2 linked regions of the Haloferula helveola genome follow. The protein of the gene in region 2 interacts with the protein of the main gene of each other region in a pairwise test. Links are inferred from orthologs where the notes say so. Each region holds a gene or a part of one and is shown on either strand. Other genes may lie near its edges. The genes, in order: lpdA and sucB.

Region 1 (7,740 bases), 2.9 Mb from region 2 along the record:
CCGAACACGGCGCGGAGGCCGACGGTTTGGAGGAACTCCACCGTGAACTCGGCGCCGACGAGGTGAACGAGACCTACGTGAAGGGCCTGCAGGAAATCGAGGCCTTCGCGGAGAAAAGCTTCGGCGAGGTTTCGGCGAGCCAGTGGAAAGCCGACCCGAAGGTTTCGTCGGCCTGTCTCCGGGAAGCGAAGAAGTATCCCGGCACGCCGTGGGAGGAAGTCCTCACCAAAATGGCCGAGGACGCCCAGAAATTCTGATCCGAATCGGTGGCGCGGTCGTTAGGTCATGTGTAGCTTCCAATATTCGACATGCTTCGTCCCATCACGCTGCTTGCCCTGACCGCCTTCCCACCGACAGCGAACGCCCTTTTCATCCGTTCCTACAACGCCACGGATCACAAGCGCTTCGACCCTTGGCCGGCCGCAGCCGAAAACAATACCAACCGGATCCAGTCAAATGTGGATCTCACCGGCATTGGCTACCGCTTCGGCACGTACCCGGCCCGCCAGTGCGCGCTGATTTCGCGACAGCACATCGTTTTCGCCAACCACTACTACCCGGCGGGTCTCAACAACGGCAACACGGTGCGTTTTCTCAACGCCTCGAACGAGTTCGTTGACCGGACGGCGGGTGCCGAGATCGTAATCCCGGATGGAGTCAATGACTCCGACCTGGTCATCATCGCACTCGACTCACCGATCGACGCGGACTCCGGCATCAGCCCGCTTCCTTATCTCGATTTGCCCAACCCGGTCGACTACGTCGGGCAGAATCTCATCGTCACGGGAAAATACAACGTGGGCCCTCCGGCACCGGATGGGCAATTTCCGCTGATCGGAACCGGCACGATCGCCGAAGTCGCAAGCATGTCTGAGGAAGTGGATTTTGGGGGGAGCACGGGAATGCTCACCACCCGCTACTTCCGGTTCGACTACCTTACGGCGGGATTGGGGCCCAATGACTGCCACTTTGAGTTCGGCGACTCCGGCAGCCCGTCCATTGTTCCCATTGGTAGCACCGCGGCCCTCGTCGGTGTCCATAGCGGAACGGACGACCCCATCCCCGTCGTCATCGAGAACTACGACGTCTTTATTCCGTTCTACATCGCCCAACTCGACGCCGAAATGGCCGCGATGGGCTACCGCATGAGGTCATCCGATCCTGACCCGACCACCCTTTCGACGACGACAACCATCGTTCAGCCGACGCCCCGCAAGGCACTGCCGCTCGACTTCGACTACGATCTGGAGAACACCGGCGCCAACGTGACGGGAAACGTTGAGGTCGAGTTCGGTTTCCAGCCGGGCGAGGCGCCCGACACGATCACGCCGCCCGGCGGGTGGGTCACCTACGGCTCGGGAACGAAGTGGACGTTCCGCAAGGCCACCTTCGATCCGGCGGCCACCGCCACTTTCAGCGCGACTTGGGCCGCGGCACCCTCGGTCGAAACCCTGACGGTCGATCTCGTCCGTCGCAGCGACACGACGGCGGACTTCACCCAATCGGTCGACATCGATCTCGCGCCCTCGTTCGCCGATTGGGCCAGCGGGCTTGCCGAGCCCGGCGAAACGGACGACCCGGACGACGATATGCTGGTCAACCTCCTCGAGTACGCACTCGGCGGCGATCCTGAAGACGGCAGGCTCATCTTCGAGGATGGCGGACCGCTCCAGCCGGTCATCGAGGAATCGGGAGGCACCGTCAGCATCAGCTTTCCCGAGCGCGACGATGCCGTCCTACGGGGACTATCGTACACACTCGAGTTTTCCGAATCCCTCGCCAGCTGGTCGGAAACCCCTCCGGCGGGGATCATGACCTCGACGGCTGCCTACGCGCCGGCCGTCGACGGCTTCGTCAAGCGCACCTACAGCTGGCCCGCCGACCCGCTGAAGCGGTTCGTCCGCCTGAGCGTCGAGCTCAACGAGTGACGCCATGCCCTCCGCCGGTTCGCCGATCTACTCGCTGGCCATCATCATCGGCATCGCGATCGGCGCGGCCGGTTGGTGGAAGCTCTCGAAGAACGACTCGCGGCTGCCGATCATCTACTTCGCCGGCATCGCGTCGGCCTTCCTCGGCGCCAAGCTGGCGTTCCTTTTCGCCGAAGGATGGATGTATGCGGGTCACCCGGACCGCTGGTTGGCGTGGCTTTCGGGAAAGTCCGTGATGGGTGCGCTGCCGGCAGGATGGGCTGGAGTCGAGCTCGCCAAAAAAGCGACCGGCTACCGACAGATCACCGGTGACCGCTTTGCGTTGCTGATACCCATCCCGCTCATCCTCGGCCGTGTCGGGTGCATTTCCGCCGGGTGTTGTCCGGGCATCCCGATCGGCGACGGCCGCTGGCCGGCGGTGCCGGTGGAGATCGGCTTCCAACTCGCCGCCCTCACGGGGCTGCTCGTCCTCCAATGGCGCAAACTTCTCCCCGGTCAGCATTTCCATCTCTACCTGATCGCCTACGGCACGTTCCGCTTCGCCCACGAGTTCCTGCGCGCGACTCCCAAGCCCTTTCTCGGCCTGTCCGGTTACCAGATCCTCGCGCTGGCGACCGCCATCGCGGCGGCGGTCGCCTTCCGCACCCGCGCGACGCGTTCCGGAACCCGCCGGAGCGCCATATGAAGTCTGTCGCATTCCGGGGGTTGCGAAAGACCCGATCCGGTCCCACCGTAGCGGCGACCGAACCAACAATCCGAATGAAGAAATTCCTCATTTCCCTCTTCGCCCTCTCCGCGACCGCCCTCAGCGCCGTCGCTGAGGACACCGCGACCCTCGAGCTGACCGGCAACGACCAGATGCAGTACAGCACGAAAGAGCTCTCGGTGACCGAAGGCCAGAAAGTCACCATCAAGTTCAAGCACATCGGCAAACTGCCGAAGGCGGCGATGGGCCACAACGTGGTGATCCTCAAGCCCGACACCCCGACCGCTCCGTTCGCGATGAAGTGCGCCCAAGCGGCGGCCAGCGACTACATCCCCGCGGACAAGGCTTCCACCGACCTGATCATCGCCCACACCAAGATGATCGGCGGCGGCGAGGAAACCACGGTGACTTTCACCGCTCCTGCAGCCGGCAAGTATCCTTACCTCTGCACCTTCCCCGGTCACTTCGGCGTCATGAACGGCGTGCTGACCGTCAAGGCGAAGTAAGCTTCGACTTTCCGATTCTCTGAACAAAAAGGCCGCCCGGGATCCCGGGCGGCCTTTTTCGTAAACTCATTCAGCCGGACTCAGCCTTTCGTCTTCAGCAGGTCCCGGATCTCGGTGAGGAGCTTCTCCTCGGCACTCGGCTCGGGGGGTGCCGCGGCCTCCTCTTCTTTCTTCTTCTCGAAGGCGGCCATCACCTTCTTGACCACAAGGAATACAGCGAATGCGAGCAGGACGAAGGAGATGAAGTCAGTGATGAACTGGCCGTAGGCGATCGCCACCTCCGGCTTCGCCGCGGTCACCACGGTGTCGCCTTCCTTGACCTCGGCAACGGCCGGCTCGAGGACGATCTTCAGCTTGGTGAAATCGATGCCGGCGATCAGCTTGCCGAGCGGCGGCATCAGCACGTTGTCGACCAGCGACTTCACCACCGTGCCGAAAGCGCCGCCGATGATGATGCCGACCGCCATGTCCATCACGTTGCCCTTGAAGGCGAACTCCTTGAATTCCTTGATCATAATTGTTGGGGAGGCTTCTGAACCATGCGGATTCCAGCGATTTCCCGGGATTCTGGCAACCTTTCCCTTCCCCTTTGACAACCGCGCGGACCCCGCCCACGCTCCGCCGCGAAACGCAAAACGCGAATTCCCAACTCCTCATGGCCTACGATCTCATCGTCATCGGAGGCGGACCTGCCGGCTACGTCGCCGCCATCCGCGCCGCCCAACTCGGAAAGAAAGTCGCTTGTGTCGAAGCCGACCGCGCCGGAGGCACCTGCCTGAACTGGGGCTGCATCCCGACCAAGGCATTGCTCAAAAATGCCGAGCTGTACCACACGCTCTCCCACCGCGCGAAGGAGTTCGGCTTCTCGTTCGACAACCTGAGCTACGACTGGTCCGCCGTGATCGGCCGCTCGCGCAAGGTCTCCGACCGGCTCGCCGGCGGGATCGAGTTCCTCTTCAAGAAGAACGGCGTCGAGTACGTCCGCGGCCACGGAGCCATCACCGGCCCGGGCAAGGTCGAGGTGACCGCCAAGGACGGCTCGACCTCGTCGGCTGAGGCCAAGCACATCATCGTCGCTACCGGCTGCAAGACCCGCGAGCTGCCGGGTCTGCCGATCAACGGCAAGTCGGTGATCGGCTCGAAGGACGCGATGATCCTCGAGAACCAGCCGAAGGAAATGATCATCATCGGCGCCGGCGCGATCGGCGTCGAGTTCGCCTACATCTACAACGCCTTCGGCACCAAGGTGACGATCGTCGAGATGATGGACCGCCTCGTTCCGGTCGAGGACGACGAAGTCGGCGACGCGCTGGAGAAGTCATTTATCAAGCAGGGAATCCGCTGCCTCACCGGCCACAAGGTGACCGGCACCAAGGACCTCGGCGATCGCGTCGAGATCTCGGTCGAAGGCGCCAAGGAGAACGGCACGATCTCGGCCGACGTCTGCCTGGTCGCGATCGGCGTGCAGCCGGTGCTTCCCGGCGGCGAGCAGCCGGAGCTTTCCGAGCGCGGCTACATCAACACCGATGACCGCTACCAAACCTCGATCCCGGGCGTTTACGCGATCGGGGACATCATCGGCCCGCCGTGGCTCGCGCACACCGCTTCGTTCGAGGCGATCCAGTGCGTCGAGGGCCTTTACGTCGACGGCCACACGCCGCGCAAGGTGAGCAACTTCCCCGGATGCACGTACTGCCACCCGCAGGTCGCGTCTGTCGGCAAGACCGAGCGCGCGCTCAAGGAGGAGGGAATCGAGTATACCGTCGGCAAGATCCCGTTCATGGCCATCGGCAAGGCGATCGCCGCCGGCGAACCGGACGGCTTCGCCAAGCTGCTCTACGGCAAGAAGCACGGCGAACTGCTCGGCGCCCACATCATCGGTGACAACGCGACCGAGCTGATCGCCGAGATGGGTCTTGCGCTCGACCAGGAGCTGACGATCGACGACATCCACGCGACGATTCACGCCCATCCGACGATGAGCGAGGTCATCCACGAAGCGACCCTCGCCGCCGAGGGCCACGCGATCCACTTCTGAGCCAAGCTGCGGACTCGATCCGCCGGCTCTCATGCCCGCCGGGAAACCGGCGGGCTTTTTCGTGCCCTCCCTCCATCCAGATTTCCGACCGGCGATCTTGCCGCCCCTTCCCGGCCACTGCTAGGGTCCGACCGGCATGAGCGAATGGTACTACGCCCACGGCGGCGAACAAAAGGGGCCGGTGCCGGTCTCCGAGCTCCAGCGTCTTGCTGGCAACAACGAGTTCGACCCCGTCAAGGACCTCGTTTGGCGCGAGGGCATGGACGACTGGAAGCCGGCGGAAATGGTTCCCGAACTGAAAGCCCTTTCGGGACCCGCGCCCGAGCCGGCCGCTGCGGCTCCCGCCGAAACGACTGCAGCCCCGGCCACTGCTCCGGCCGCCGCGGATCCGATGAATCCCTATGCCGCGCCGACGACCGATGCCACGGCACACGAGTCGGCGGGCGTCGGCGACGACCTGCCCACGGTCAAGCGCGCCAACTTCGTGCTGTGCGCGACCCTGCTCGTGATCGGCACGCTCGGATTCCTGGCCAGCTACGCCGCCCTCATCGTTCCGATTCTAACCAACCCGAATGACCCGTCCGCCGTCGAGTCGGTCGGCCCGATCGCAGGCATCGGATTCCTCGTCTCGCTCGCGCTGATGATGACCGGCCAGATCATGGGCATGATCTATGTCTACCGCGCCTGGGTTTTGCTTCAGCCCCACACCGCGTACTCGACGCCCGGAAAGGCGGTCGGTTTCCTCTTCATTCCGTTCTACAACCTCTACTGGATCTTCGTCGCCTACTGGCGCTGGTCCCAGGAATGGAACCGCATCGTGGTTGCGAATCCGAAACACCGGAATGCGCCGAGGATGTCCGAGGGACTGTTCATGACCTACCCGATCGTCAACCTTTCGGCGTTCGTCCTGAGCATCCTCGCGCTGCTCCCGGTGCTGGTCTTCCAGGTCATCGTGATCCGTGGCATGTGTGCCGCGATCAACTACAGTGCCGATCGCTGACTTCGAAGTCTTTCGATCTCACCAACCCGCCCCGGATTTCCGGTGCGGGTTTTTTGTTTCTCATTTCGTCTGAATAAATGTCCCGCCGCTCCGGTCGAAAGTGACGAATCCGAGAACACTGAAAACATGAAGCATCTTCTTACTCTTCTGACCGTGATCGGCGCCGGCTTCGTCGCCGCGCCCGATGCCGAGGCCCGCCCTCATCAGCACAACAGCTGCTCGACCACCTACGTCAGCGGACACACGTCATGCGGATGCCCGATCTACACGCAGCGCTACGTTGCCTACTACGATCGCTTCGGCCGTGCCATCTACCGCTACCAGACCTTGCCGGTGAACCACCACTGCCGCCATCGCGTCGTACGCCAGCCGCAATGCCACACGCCGCAGCCGCGTTATCAAAACAGCCGCTACACCCGCAGTGGCGTGCGCATCGGCCCGGTGATCGTCGGCGGAGGCTCCCGCTACGTTCCCTCCCGCAGTTGCCGCTGACCCCGGCAGGCGAATCGATTCCTAGCCGCCGTTCCCCATCGGAACGGCGGCTTTTCCGTGTCTTCCCGGGACGAGCCCTTGCCCGCGCGTCGCTTTCCATCCGATCCTCTGCCCTGCCCGGATGAAACCCCACCACCTCGCCATCGCGCTCCTCGCGCTCGGCCCTGCCCACGCCGACCGCACGTCCGACGAACTCCTCGCCGCGTTCCAAACCCGGCTCGAGACGCGTCAGCCGATCGACGAACTCTGCGACTCACTCGAGGGCAAACCGGACGAAACCCTCAGCGACCTCATCGCCGAACTGAACAAGGCGTGGCCCGGCGTTCGCGACCGCTATCTCGCCGCGCTCGAATCGGTGGCGAAGACCGGGGTCGGCGGAGATCGCAACGCCCGCCAGAAACGGATTCGCGAACTGCGTGATGATTTCATGTCCGTCTACCGGCTCGGCGAGGGTCCGATGAAGCCCTTGCTGAAGAGCAAGAGCATGCCGGCTGTCGAGGAACTCCGGAAACTCCTCTCGCCCACCAGCGAGGAGCTCCTGAAAGGCGCTCCGCCCACGCTCGCACCGCTGCGCGAGGCCGCGAACAAACTTGCCCGCTTCCGGGATGCCGCTCTCGATGCCGCGCTTTCCTCGATCCCGAGCGACTCGGTCTCAAGCCTCGAGGAGCGCGAGAAATCGGTCGCCGCGACCGCCGGTGACCTGCCCCGCGATGGTCTCAAGACGATCGAACGAAACCGCAAGATCGCTGAAGACGAAAACGTTCCCGCCGACGAGGCGCGCGGGATCGAAGAGTGCAACTACTGGCGGCTCTACGTCGGCCTCAACGCTCTGGTCCTCGATCCGAAACTCTGCGACGCATCCCGCGACCATTCGAAGGACATGGCGGAGAAGGGATTCTTCGCCCACGAGTCGCCGGTCCCCGGAAAAAAGACCCCGTGGGACCGCGCGAAGAACTTCGGCACCACCGCGTCCGGCGAAAACATCTACAGCGGATCGAACCAGCCGCAGGCTGCCAACCGCGGCTGGTTCTACTCACCCGGGCACCACAAGAACATGTTCAACCCCGGAC
Region 2 (7,648 bases):
TCCCCCACGATTCCCCCAAGCGGACATCCTCGCCGCTCACATCGCGGTACGCATCCGGGTAGATCAGAATACTACGAAGCTTCTCGTAGTAATCCTGAGGTCGGTGGGCGATCAGCAAACATGCCGGCGCCGCAACCGCCAGCTTCATATCCGCAGTCACTTCCGCCAACCCGCCACAGGCCTCGAAACGCTTCTCATCCAGAAATACACGCATCCAGCCTGCCGCCAGCCCCCGCGTTTCATCCGGCACTTTCCGCCACAGCGGAAACATCTCTCCCACCCGCTCTGATTCGGACGCCGATAGCCCCGCCGCCCTGAGTGATGCGCGATACCGCCGTTTGCGGGACGCGCTCCATACCACAAGTGCGACCACCGCGGCAACTCCGCCCAGGAGGATCCAGAGCCCCGTCATTTCTTGTTCCGGCGAACCCCCTCCCATCCGACGATGAACAGAACGATCAGGCCGAGGACCAACCCGCTCGAGATGATCGCCCAGAACCACGGCATCAGGAAATCCGGGATGGCCACGTTCATTCCCAACAGCCCGGCGACGGCCACCAATGGCAGGAAGAACCCGGCCATCAGATTGAGCCGGAACGCGATCACGTTGGAACGTTCGGCGGCCTGCTGATGTTCCTCCGCGCTCTCCGCCTGCCAGAAGTCGAGTGTCAGCTTCGCGTCCTGATAGAGAAGCTCCGCCGCGCGCTGGAGGTCCCGCACACGATCACGGTGCCCGCGCAACGTGCGGTTGTCCTCATCGGCCTCCGCCGCTTTCTCAAGCACCGTGGCCATGTTCCGCGTCGCCCGGGCAATCGGCCCGGCGTGCCGGATGATCGAGAACACTTCGGTGATCTCCTCGGTCTCGTCGATCGTCGCCTCGTGACGGTCGATGGCCTCCTGATACCGGTCGAGAAGACGGGAAATTCCCCGCAGACTCTCCTCCCCGTCGGGCCCGTGCCACTTTCCCGAGCCCTTGCGCCAGAACACGATCGGCTCGCGCTCCGGAATCTTCGGCTGCGGAACCTCATGGAGAATCATCAGCGCTTCGGTCTCGCCCTCGACGTAGCGCTGACCGCCCGACCGGTTGCTCAGCTGGTCGGCAAGGTCGTCCTCAAGCTCGAATCCCTCCGGGAGGAAACTCCTGGCACGTTTACGTTCCATGCCACCACTCAAGCGCGAACCGGCGCAGGCCGCAAACCCTCAGAACGGAGGGTCAGCGACAGTTCCACTCGACGAGGTCGCGGTAGCAGAGCTTGTCACCCCCGAACAGATCGAGAGCCGAGCCGACCGTGACATCGACCCGACCTCCGCCCAGCAGGTCGATCGACTCGAGATCCTGCATCGATGACGCTCCGCCGGCGTAGGTGACCGGCTTGCCGCCCCAGCTTCCGAGCAGTTCAACCAGTTGGTGATCGATTCCGCCGCAAAGCCCTTCGACATCGGCGGCGTGGATCAGGAACTCATCGCAAAACGGCGCCAGCCGATCGAGGGAACACTCATCCACCTTCAGGTCGGTCAGGGTTTGCCAGCGGTTCGTGGCAACCGTCCAGCCGTCGCCGTCGCGCCGACAGGAAAGGTCGATCACCAGTCTCTCCGGCCCGATCCGTTCGGCCAACAGCCGGACCTTGTCGTCCGATAGCCGGACACCATCATCGAAGAGCCATGACGTGACGATCACATGCGACGCGCCGGCGTCGAGCCACTCCTGCGCGTTGTCGACGTGGATCCCGCCACCGATCTGCATCCCTCCCGGCCAGGCAGCCAGCGCCTCGCGAGCCGCCTCGTCGTTACCGGGTCCCAGCTTGATCACGTGCCCGCCGGTGAGCCGGTCATCGCGAAACTTCTTCGCGAAGTCCCCCGCCCCGAGTTCCGAGACGAAGTTCTCCTTCGGACCCGGACCGTCGTCGCGCAGCGTTCCGCCCACGATCTGTTTGACCTTCCCTTGGTGGAGATCGATGCACGGGCGGAAGCGGCTCTTCGTCACGCCCCGAACCTGCTTCCCCCACCCCGGCCCGCCAAGGCCGATTTCAGTCGTCGGTGGACGGGAAGACAGCGCCTTTGTCTTGAGAAAACCGCCACGCCCGCCCTCCGGTTTCTCCCCTTTTCCTAAGGTCTTCGGAATGCTAATTTACCCGAAATGCGACTGCTGACGCTAGCCTTTGCGATGCCCGCCACCTCGCTCGTTCTCGGGTGGATCCTTTTTGGCAGCATCGCGACCATTTCGATCGGCTACGCCAAACTGAAGCGCGAGTGGTATGCCGGCCTCGTAGGCGGATGCCTCGCCGTCTACCCCTACTTCTTCCCAGCCGGCTTCCTCTTCTGGACCCTCGGCATCCTGCTCACCGCCGCGCTCTTCGTGCCGCGGCGGTTCCTGCCCTGAAGTCGGTCGACATCTGGACAGTGCGACCAGAGCCGCAGGTCACATCTCCAGCATCAGGCGCGTCGGATTCTCAATGCAGTCCTTGATGCGGATCAGGAACGTCACGGCCTCCTTGCCATCGACCAGGCGGTGATCGTAGCTGAGCGCGAGATACATCATCGGACGGATCTCGACCTTGCCATTCACCGCGATCGGACGCTGCTGGATCGTGTGCATCCCGAGAATGCCGCTCTGGGGAGGATTGAGAATCGGAGTACTGAGCAGCGACCCGTAGGTGCCGCCATTGGAAATGGTGAAAACGCCACCTTGCAGATCCTCGATCTGGATCTTCCCTTCCTTGGCCTTCATCGCGTAGCCAATGATGTCCGACTCGATTTCGGCGAAGCTCTTCTTGTCACAGTCCCGGAGCACCGGAACCACGAGGCCCTTCTCGGTGCCGATCGCCACACCGATGTCGTAGAAATGGTTCTCGATGATGTCGGTGCCCTCGATCGATGCGTTGACCTGCGGCACGTCCTTGAGCGCCTGGACGACGGCCTTCACGAAGAACGACATGAAGCCGAGTTTCACGCCGTGCTTGGCGATGAACTCCTCCTGCACGCTCTTGCGGAGCCCCATCACCTGCGACATATCGGCCTCGTTGAAGGTCGTCAGGATCGCGGCGGTCTGCTGGGCATTGACGAGGTGCGTCGAAATCTTCCGCCGCAGCATGCTCATTTTGCGGCGCGTGGTGCGACCTTCCTGAACCGGCGTGGTGTCGGGTCGTTCGGCCGGTGAATTCAGAACCTTGAAGTCCGGCTTGGCGGGCGCGGCTTTCTTCTTCGGCTCCGGCTGGGGCGCGGCCTTCGGCTCCTCTTTGGCGGCAGCGGGCTTCGCCGCAGGCGCGGCCGAGCTTCCGGATGCGCCCACGGTGATGCGCGCGATGACCGTTCCGATCGTCACCTCCTCGCCCTCGGGCACAATTACCTCGAGCCGGCCCGATTCCTCGGCCTCCAGCTCGGTCGAAACCTTGTCAGTCTCCAAAGTCACGAGCACGTCACCCTTGCTCACCGAGTCGCCATCCTTCTTCTGCCATGCCGCCACGTTGGCCGACGTGATCGACTCGCCCGCGGCGGGCACTTTCACGTCGATGACCTCGCCGCTGCCACCTTCCTGAGGCGCCGGAGCTTCATCATCCGACGATGCCGCAGGTGCGGGCGCCTCAGCAGGCGCGCTTTCCGCCGCGGCGGATTCGTCGATCTCGGCGATCACCGCGCCGATGCCAACCTCTTCGCCTTCCTCGACCAGGATCTTGAGCACTCCGGCCACATCGGCGGTGAGCTCGTTCGAGACCTTGTCGGTTTCAAGAGTGACGAGGGTGTCGCCCTTGGCAACGGACTCGCCGTCCTTCTTGTGCCAGGTGGCGACGTTGGCGGAGGTGATGGATTCGCCGGCGGCGGGGACTTTGACTTCGGTAGCCATGGAGAATGGGGAAATGGAAACTGGGGATCAGACCGAGAACGCGCGTTCGATCAGGCTCTTCTGCTCGCGATAGTGCATCGCTTTCGATCCGGCGGCGGGGCTCGAGGCGCGGCCGCGACCGGCATAGCGGACCCGGCGGTCGATCACCTTCTCGATGCGCGGGAAGATGTAGGACCAGGCGCCCATGTTGAGCGGTTCTTCCTGGCACCAGACAAACTTCGCGGCATTCGGGAACTGGCTGATCAGCGCCTCGACCATCTCGTCGTGGAACGGATAGAGCTGCTCGATGCGGATGATCGCGGTGTTGTTGATCTCGTTCTCGTTGCGGTAGGCGAGCAGGTCGTAGAAGACCTTGCCGGTGCAGAAGACGATGCGGTTGACCACCGACGGATCGTCGAACTGCTTCGGATCAGGAAGCACCTCTTGGAAACAGGAGCCCTCGAGGAAGTCGTCGATCCTGGAGACCGCCTCGGCCCGCGTCAGCAGACTCTTCGGAGTCATCACGATCATCGGCTTGCGGAACGAGCGCTTCTTCTGGCGGCGCAGCGCGTGGAAGTACTGGGCGGGCGTCGTGAAGTTGCCGACAACCATGTTCTTTTCCGCGCACAGCTGCAGGAAGCGCTCAAGTCGCGCGCTCGAGTGCTCCGGTCCCATGCCTTCGTAGCCATGGGGAAGCAGCAGCACGAGATCGGACGGTGTCTGCCACTTCGACTCGGCCGAGGAGATGAACTGGTCGATGATCACCTGGGCGCCGTTCGAGAAGTCACCGAACTGGGCCTCCCACATCGTGAGCATGTTCGGTGCCCCGAGCGAATAACCGTAGTCGAAGCCGAGCACCGCCATCTCCGACAGCAGCGAGTTGTAAACGCAGAACTTGGCCTGGTCCTCGCCGAGGTTCTGCAGCGGGATGTAGCGCTCGCGGCTTTCGGAATCGTAGAAAACCGCGTGGCGCTGCGAAAAGGTGCCGCGTCGGCAGTCCTGACCGGAAAGACGGACCTGGTGCCCTTCCATCAGCAGGGCACCCCAAGCAAGCGACTCGGCGAACGCCCAATCGACCGGCCCGCCGTTCTCAAGGGCCTCGATCCGGCGCGGGACGAAGCGCTTGGCGAGTGTCGGGTGGAGATGGAAGCCCTCAGGAACCGTCGTCAGAACCTTGCCAACGTGCTCGATCGTGGTGCGGGCCACGCCGGTCGGCACGGGAGCGTTCGTGTATTCGTCCTGCGCGACGGCGGTCGATCCGCTGAACACGGTGCGGTCACCCTTCTCCTCGTACTCGAGCATCTTCTGGTGGCCGGCCTCAAGGCGGTTCCAGATCTCCTCCTCGATCGCGGTAGCCGAGGCATCATCAAGCACGCCTTCGGCAACCAGCTTCTTCTTGTAGAGCTGTCCGACCGTGTCGCGGCCCTGAAGCTTGCGGTAGATGTGCGGCTGCGTGAATGCGGCCTGGTCGGTCTCGTTGTGGCCCTGCCGACGGTAGCAATACATGTCGAGCACGATGTCGCGACCGAAGCGCTGGCGGAACTCCAGGGCGAACAGGCCGGCCCAGAACAGCTCCATCGGTTCCTCTCCATTAACGTGAAGGATCGGCGCCTCGATCATCTTCGCCACGTCGGTCGCGTACGACGAGGAGCGGGCGTCGGCCGGCATCGTGGTGAAACCGATCTGGTTATTGACGATGATGTGGATCGTTCCACCGGTCCGGTAGCCAGGAAGCTGGGAAAGGTTGAGCAGCTCGGCGACCGAACCCTGACCGGCGAAAGCTGCATCGCCGTGCATCAGGATCGGCAGGACGCGCTTGCGGTCGGTCTTCACGCCGTCATCGCCGATCAGGCGCTGACGGGCGCGGGCCTTGCCTTCGACAACCGGATTGACGGCCTCGAGGTGGCTCGGGTTCGCCGCGAGACTGACGCGCACTTCACCGTCCGGAAGCTGGCGGACACTCTCGTAGCCGAGGTGGTACTTCACGTCGCCGTCGCCGGCCACGAGGTCGGGAACGTAGTTCGGCGTGAACTCGTAGAGGATTGTCGGCAGCGACTTGGCGACGAAGTTCGCCAGCACGTTGAGCCGGCCGCGGTGTGCCATGCCCATTTCGATCTCGAGGACCTCCGACCCGGGGCAAGCGCCGAGGATCGCGTTGAGGATCACCATCGAGCCCTCGCCACCCTCCAGCGAGAAGCGCTTCTCACCGAGGAACTTCTTGCCGAGGAAACTTTCGAACGACTCGGACTCGAGCAGCCACTTCAGCGCCTGGACTTTGCGATCGGAAGGGTCCGCCTCACGACGCGCGTGCTGCTCGATCCGCTCGCGGACCCAGTGGCGCACCGTCGTGTTGTGAATGTGCATGAACTCGAAGCCGATGTAGCCCGAGTAGGTCTTCTCCATCGCCGCGATCATCTCGCGCAGCTTCATCTTCTCGCCGTTGCGGAAGAATGGGTTCGACGCCTCGCGGTCGAGATCGGCCTCGGTGAAGCCGAACTGGTCGAGTTCCAAACGCGGGTTCCGCTCGGGCTCGCCGATCGGGTTGATGTCGGCCTGCGTGTGACCGAGCGTCCGGTAGTTGTAGACGAGGCTGACGACCTTTCCGTAGAACGCGAGGTCGGTCGCGGGTCCGGCACCCGGTGCGGATTCCTCGGCACCCCGGCGTTTCGGCTGGGCGTTCCCGAGTTCGAAACCTTCGAAGAAGGCAGCCCATGTCGGCTCGACCGACTGTGGGTCCTCGCTCCACTGGGCGTATTTTTCCTCCAGAAGGTCCGCGTTCAGGCGGGCGGATACCGACGATTTCATGAGCAATGGATTCGAGTGGCCGCCGGGCGGGCGGAAAATTACAGCTTGGCCCCGGACGCGCAGCGCTTAGGTAAGGGGCGTGCCCGATTGCGTCAACCGCACAGGGCCGATTTCCACCGGAAAATCAAGATCCGCTGCCCAATATGATCGAAGTCCGCGACCTGACGAAACGCTTCGCCCGCCATACCGCCGTCCGCGACGTTTCCTTCTCGGTCGGCAAGGGTGAGATCGTCGGCTTTCTCGGACCCAACGGCGCCGGCAAGACGACCACGATGCGGATGCTCACCGGCTACCTGCCGCCGACCTCCGGCAGCATCGAGGTCGGGGGCTGCGACGTCTTCCGCAACTCGATCGGCGCCCGCCGCCGGATCGGCTACATGCCGGAAAACGTGCCCCTCTACGACGACATGCGCGTCCGCGAGTATCTCAAGTTTCGCGCCCGGCTGAAGGGGCTGTCGAACCGCGACGCACGGACCCGGGTCAACGAGGTGATCGAGACCTGCGGTCTTGAAACGGTGCGGCGGAAGATGATCCGCGTGCTCTCGAAAGGCTTCCGCCAGCGGGTCGGCCTTGCCGACGCCCTGGTCCACTCGCCCGACCTGCTCATCCTCGACGAGCCGACCAACGGCCTCGACCCGAACCAGATCCGCCAGATCCGCGAACTCATCCGCCGCCTCGGCGAGAAGCACACGATCCTCCTTTCCACCCACATCCTCAGCGAGGTGGAAATGGTCTGCGGCCGCGTGATCATCATCGATGGCGGCCGCGTCCGCGCCCAGGACACGCCGACCAACCTTGTCGAAGGCATGCGCGCCGCCGGCAAGGTAATCGCAGAAATCGCGGCCGACCCGGAAGTCGTCACCGGAGCGATCTCGCGCCTCGACCACGTCAAGCGCGTGACCCACGAGGGCGTCGAGGACGGCTGGCACCAGTTCGAGATTCTTGTCGATTCCGGCACCGACGCCCGCGAGCGGATCCAGGAACTGGTCGCCCAGAACGGCTGGTCCATGCGGACCCTCTACC

What was found.
Region 1: the proteins of sucB (region 2) and lpdA interact in binary tests that used the Escherichia coli proteins (3 or more experiments, as listed by UniProt). The link is inferred for Haloferula helveola from one-to-one orthologs.

Annotation. Positions count from the first base shown.
Region 1 is NZ_AP024702.1:2,201,244-2,208,983, forward strand. What follows is about bases 3,019-5,986. They hold lpdA (dihydrolipoyl dehydrogenase), read left to right. Parts: upstream 3,019-3,795; coding sequence 3,796-5,178; downstream 5,179-5,986. Other genes in these bases: azu (azurin), read left to right, coding at 3,019-3,140; mscL (large-conductance mechanosensitive channel protein MscL), read right to left, coding at 3,221-3,655; HAHE_RS08010 (DUF4339 domain-containing protein), read left to right, coding at 5,315-5,986. Outside these bases: HAHE_RS07980 (SHD1 domain-containing protein), read left to right, coding at 1-257; HAHE_RS07985 (hypothetical protein), read left to right, coding at 309-1,928; HAHE_RS07990 (prolipoprotein diacylglyceryl transferase family protein), read left to right, coding at 1,933-2,613; more of azu, read left to right, coding at 2,688-3,018; more of HAHE_RS08010, read left to right, coding at 5,987-6,178; HAHE_RS08015 (hypothetical protein), read left to right, coding at 6,305-6,670; HAHE_RS08020 (CAP domain-containing protein), read left to right, coding at 6,792-7,740. UniProt on the Escherichia coli protein: Lipoamide dehydrogenase is a component of the glycine cleavage system as well as of the alpha-ketoacid dehydrogenase complexes.
Region 2 is NZ_AP024702.1:5,084,193-5,091,840, reverse strand. Bases 1,631-4,506 are described here. They hold sucB (dihydrolipoyllysine-residue succinyltransferase), read right to left. Parts: upstream 3,842-4,506; coding sequence 2,420-3,841; downstream 1,631-2,419. Other genes in these bases: HAHE_RS19265 (2-oxoglutarate dehydrogenase E1 component), read right to left, coding at 3,869-4,506; HAHE_RS19275 (hypothetical protein), read left to right, coding at 2,138-2,380; hisA (phosphoribosylformimino-5-aminoimidazole carboxamide ribotide isomerase), read right to left, coding at 1,631-1,984. In the rest of the region: HAHE_RS19290 (M90 family metallopeptidase), read right to left, coding at 1-412; HAHE_RS19285 (CorA family divalent cation transporter), read right to left, coding at 409-1,161; more of hisA, read right to left, coding at 1,214-1,630; more of HAHE_RS19265, read right to left, coding at 4,507-6,625; HAHE_RS19260 (ABC transporter ATP-binding protein), read left to right, coding at 6,769-7,648. UniProt on the Escherichia coli protein: E2 component of the 2-oxoglutarate dehydrogenase (OGDH) complex which catalyzes the second step in the conversion of 2-oxoglutarate to succinyl-CoA and CO(2).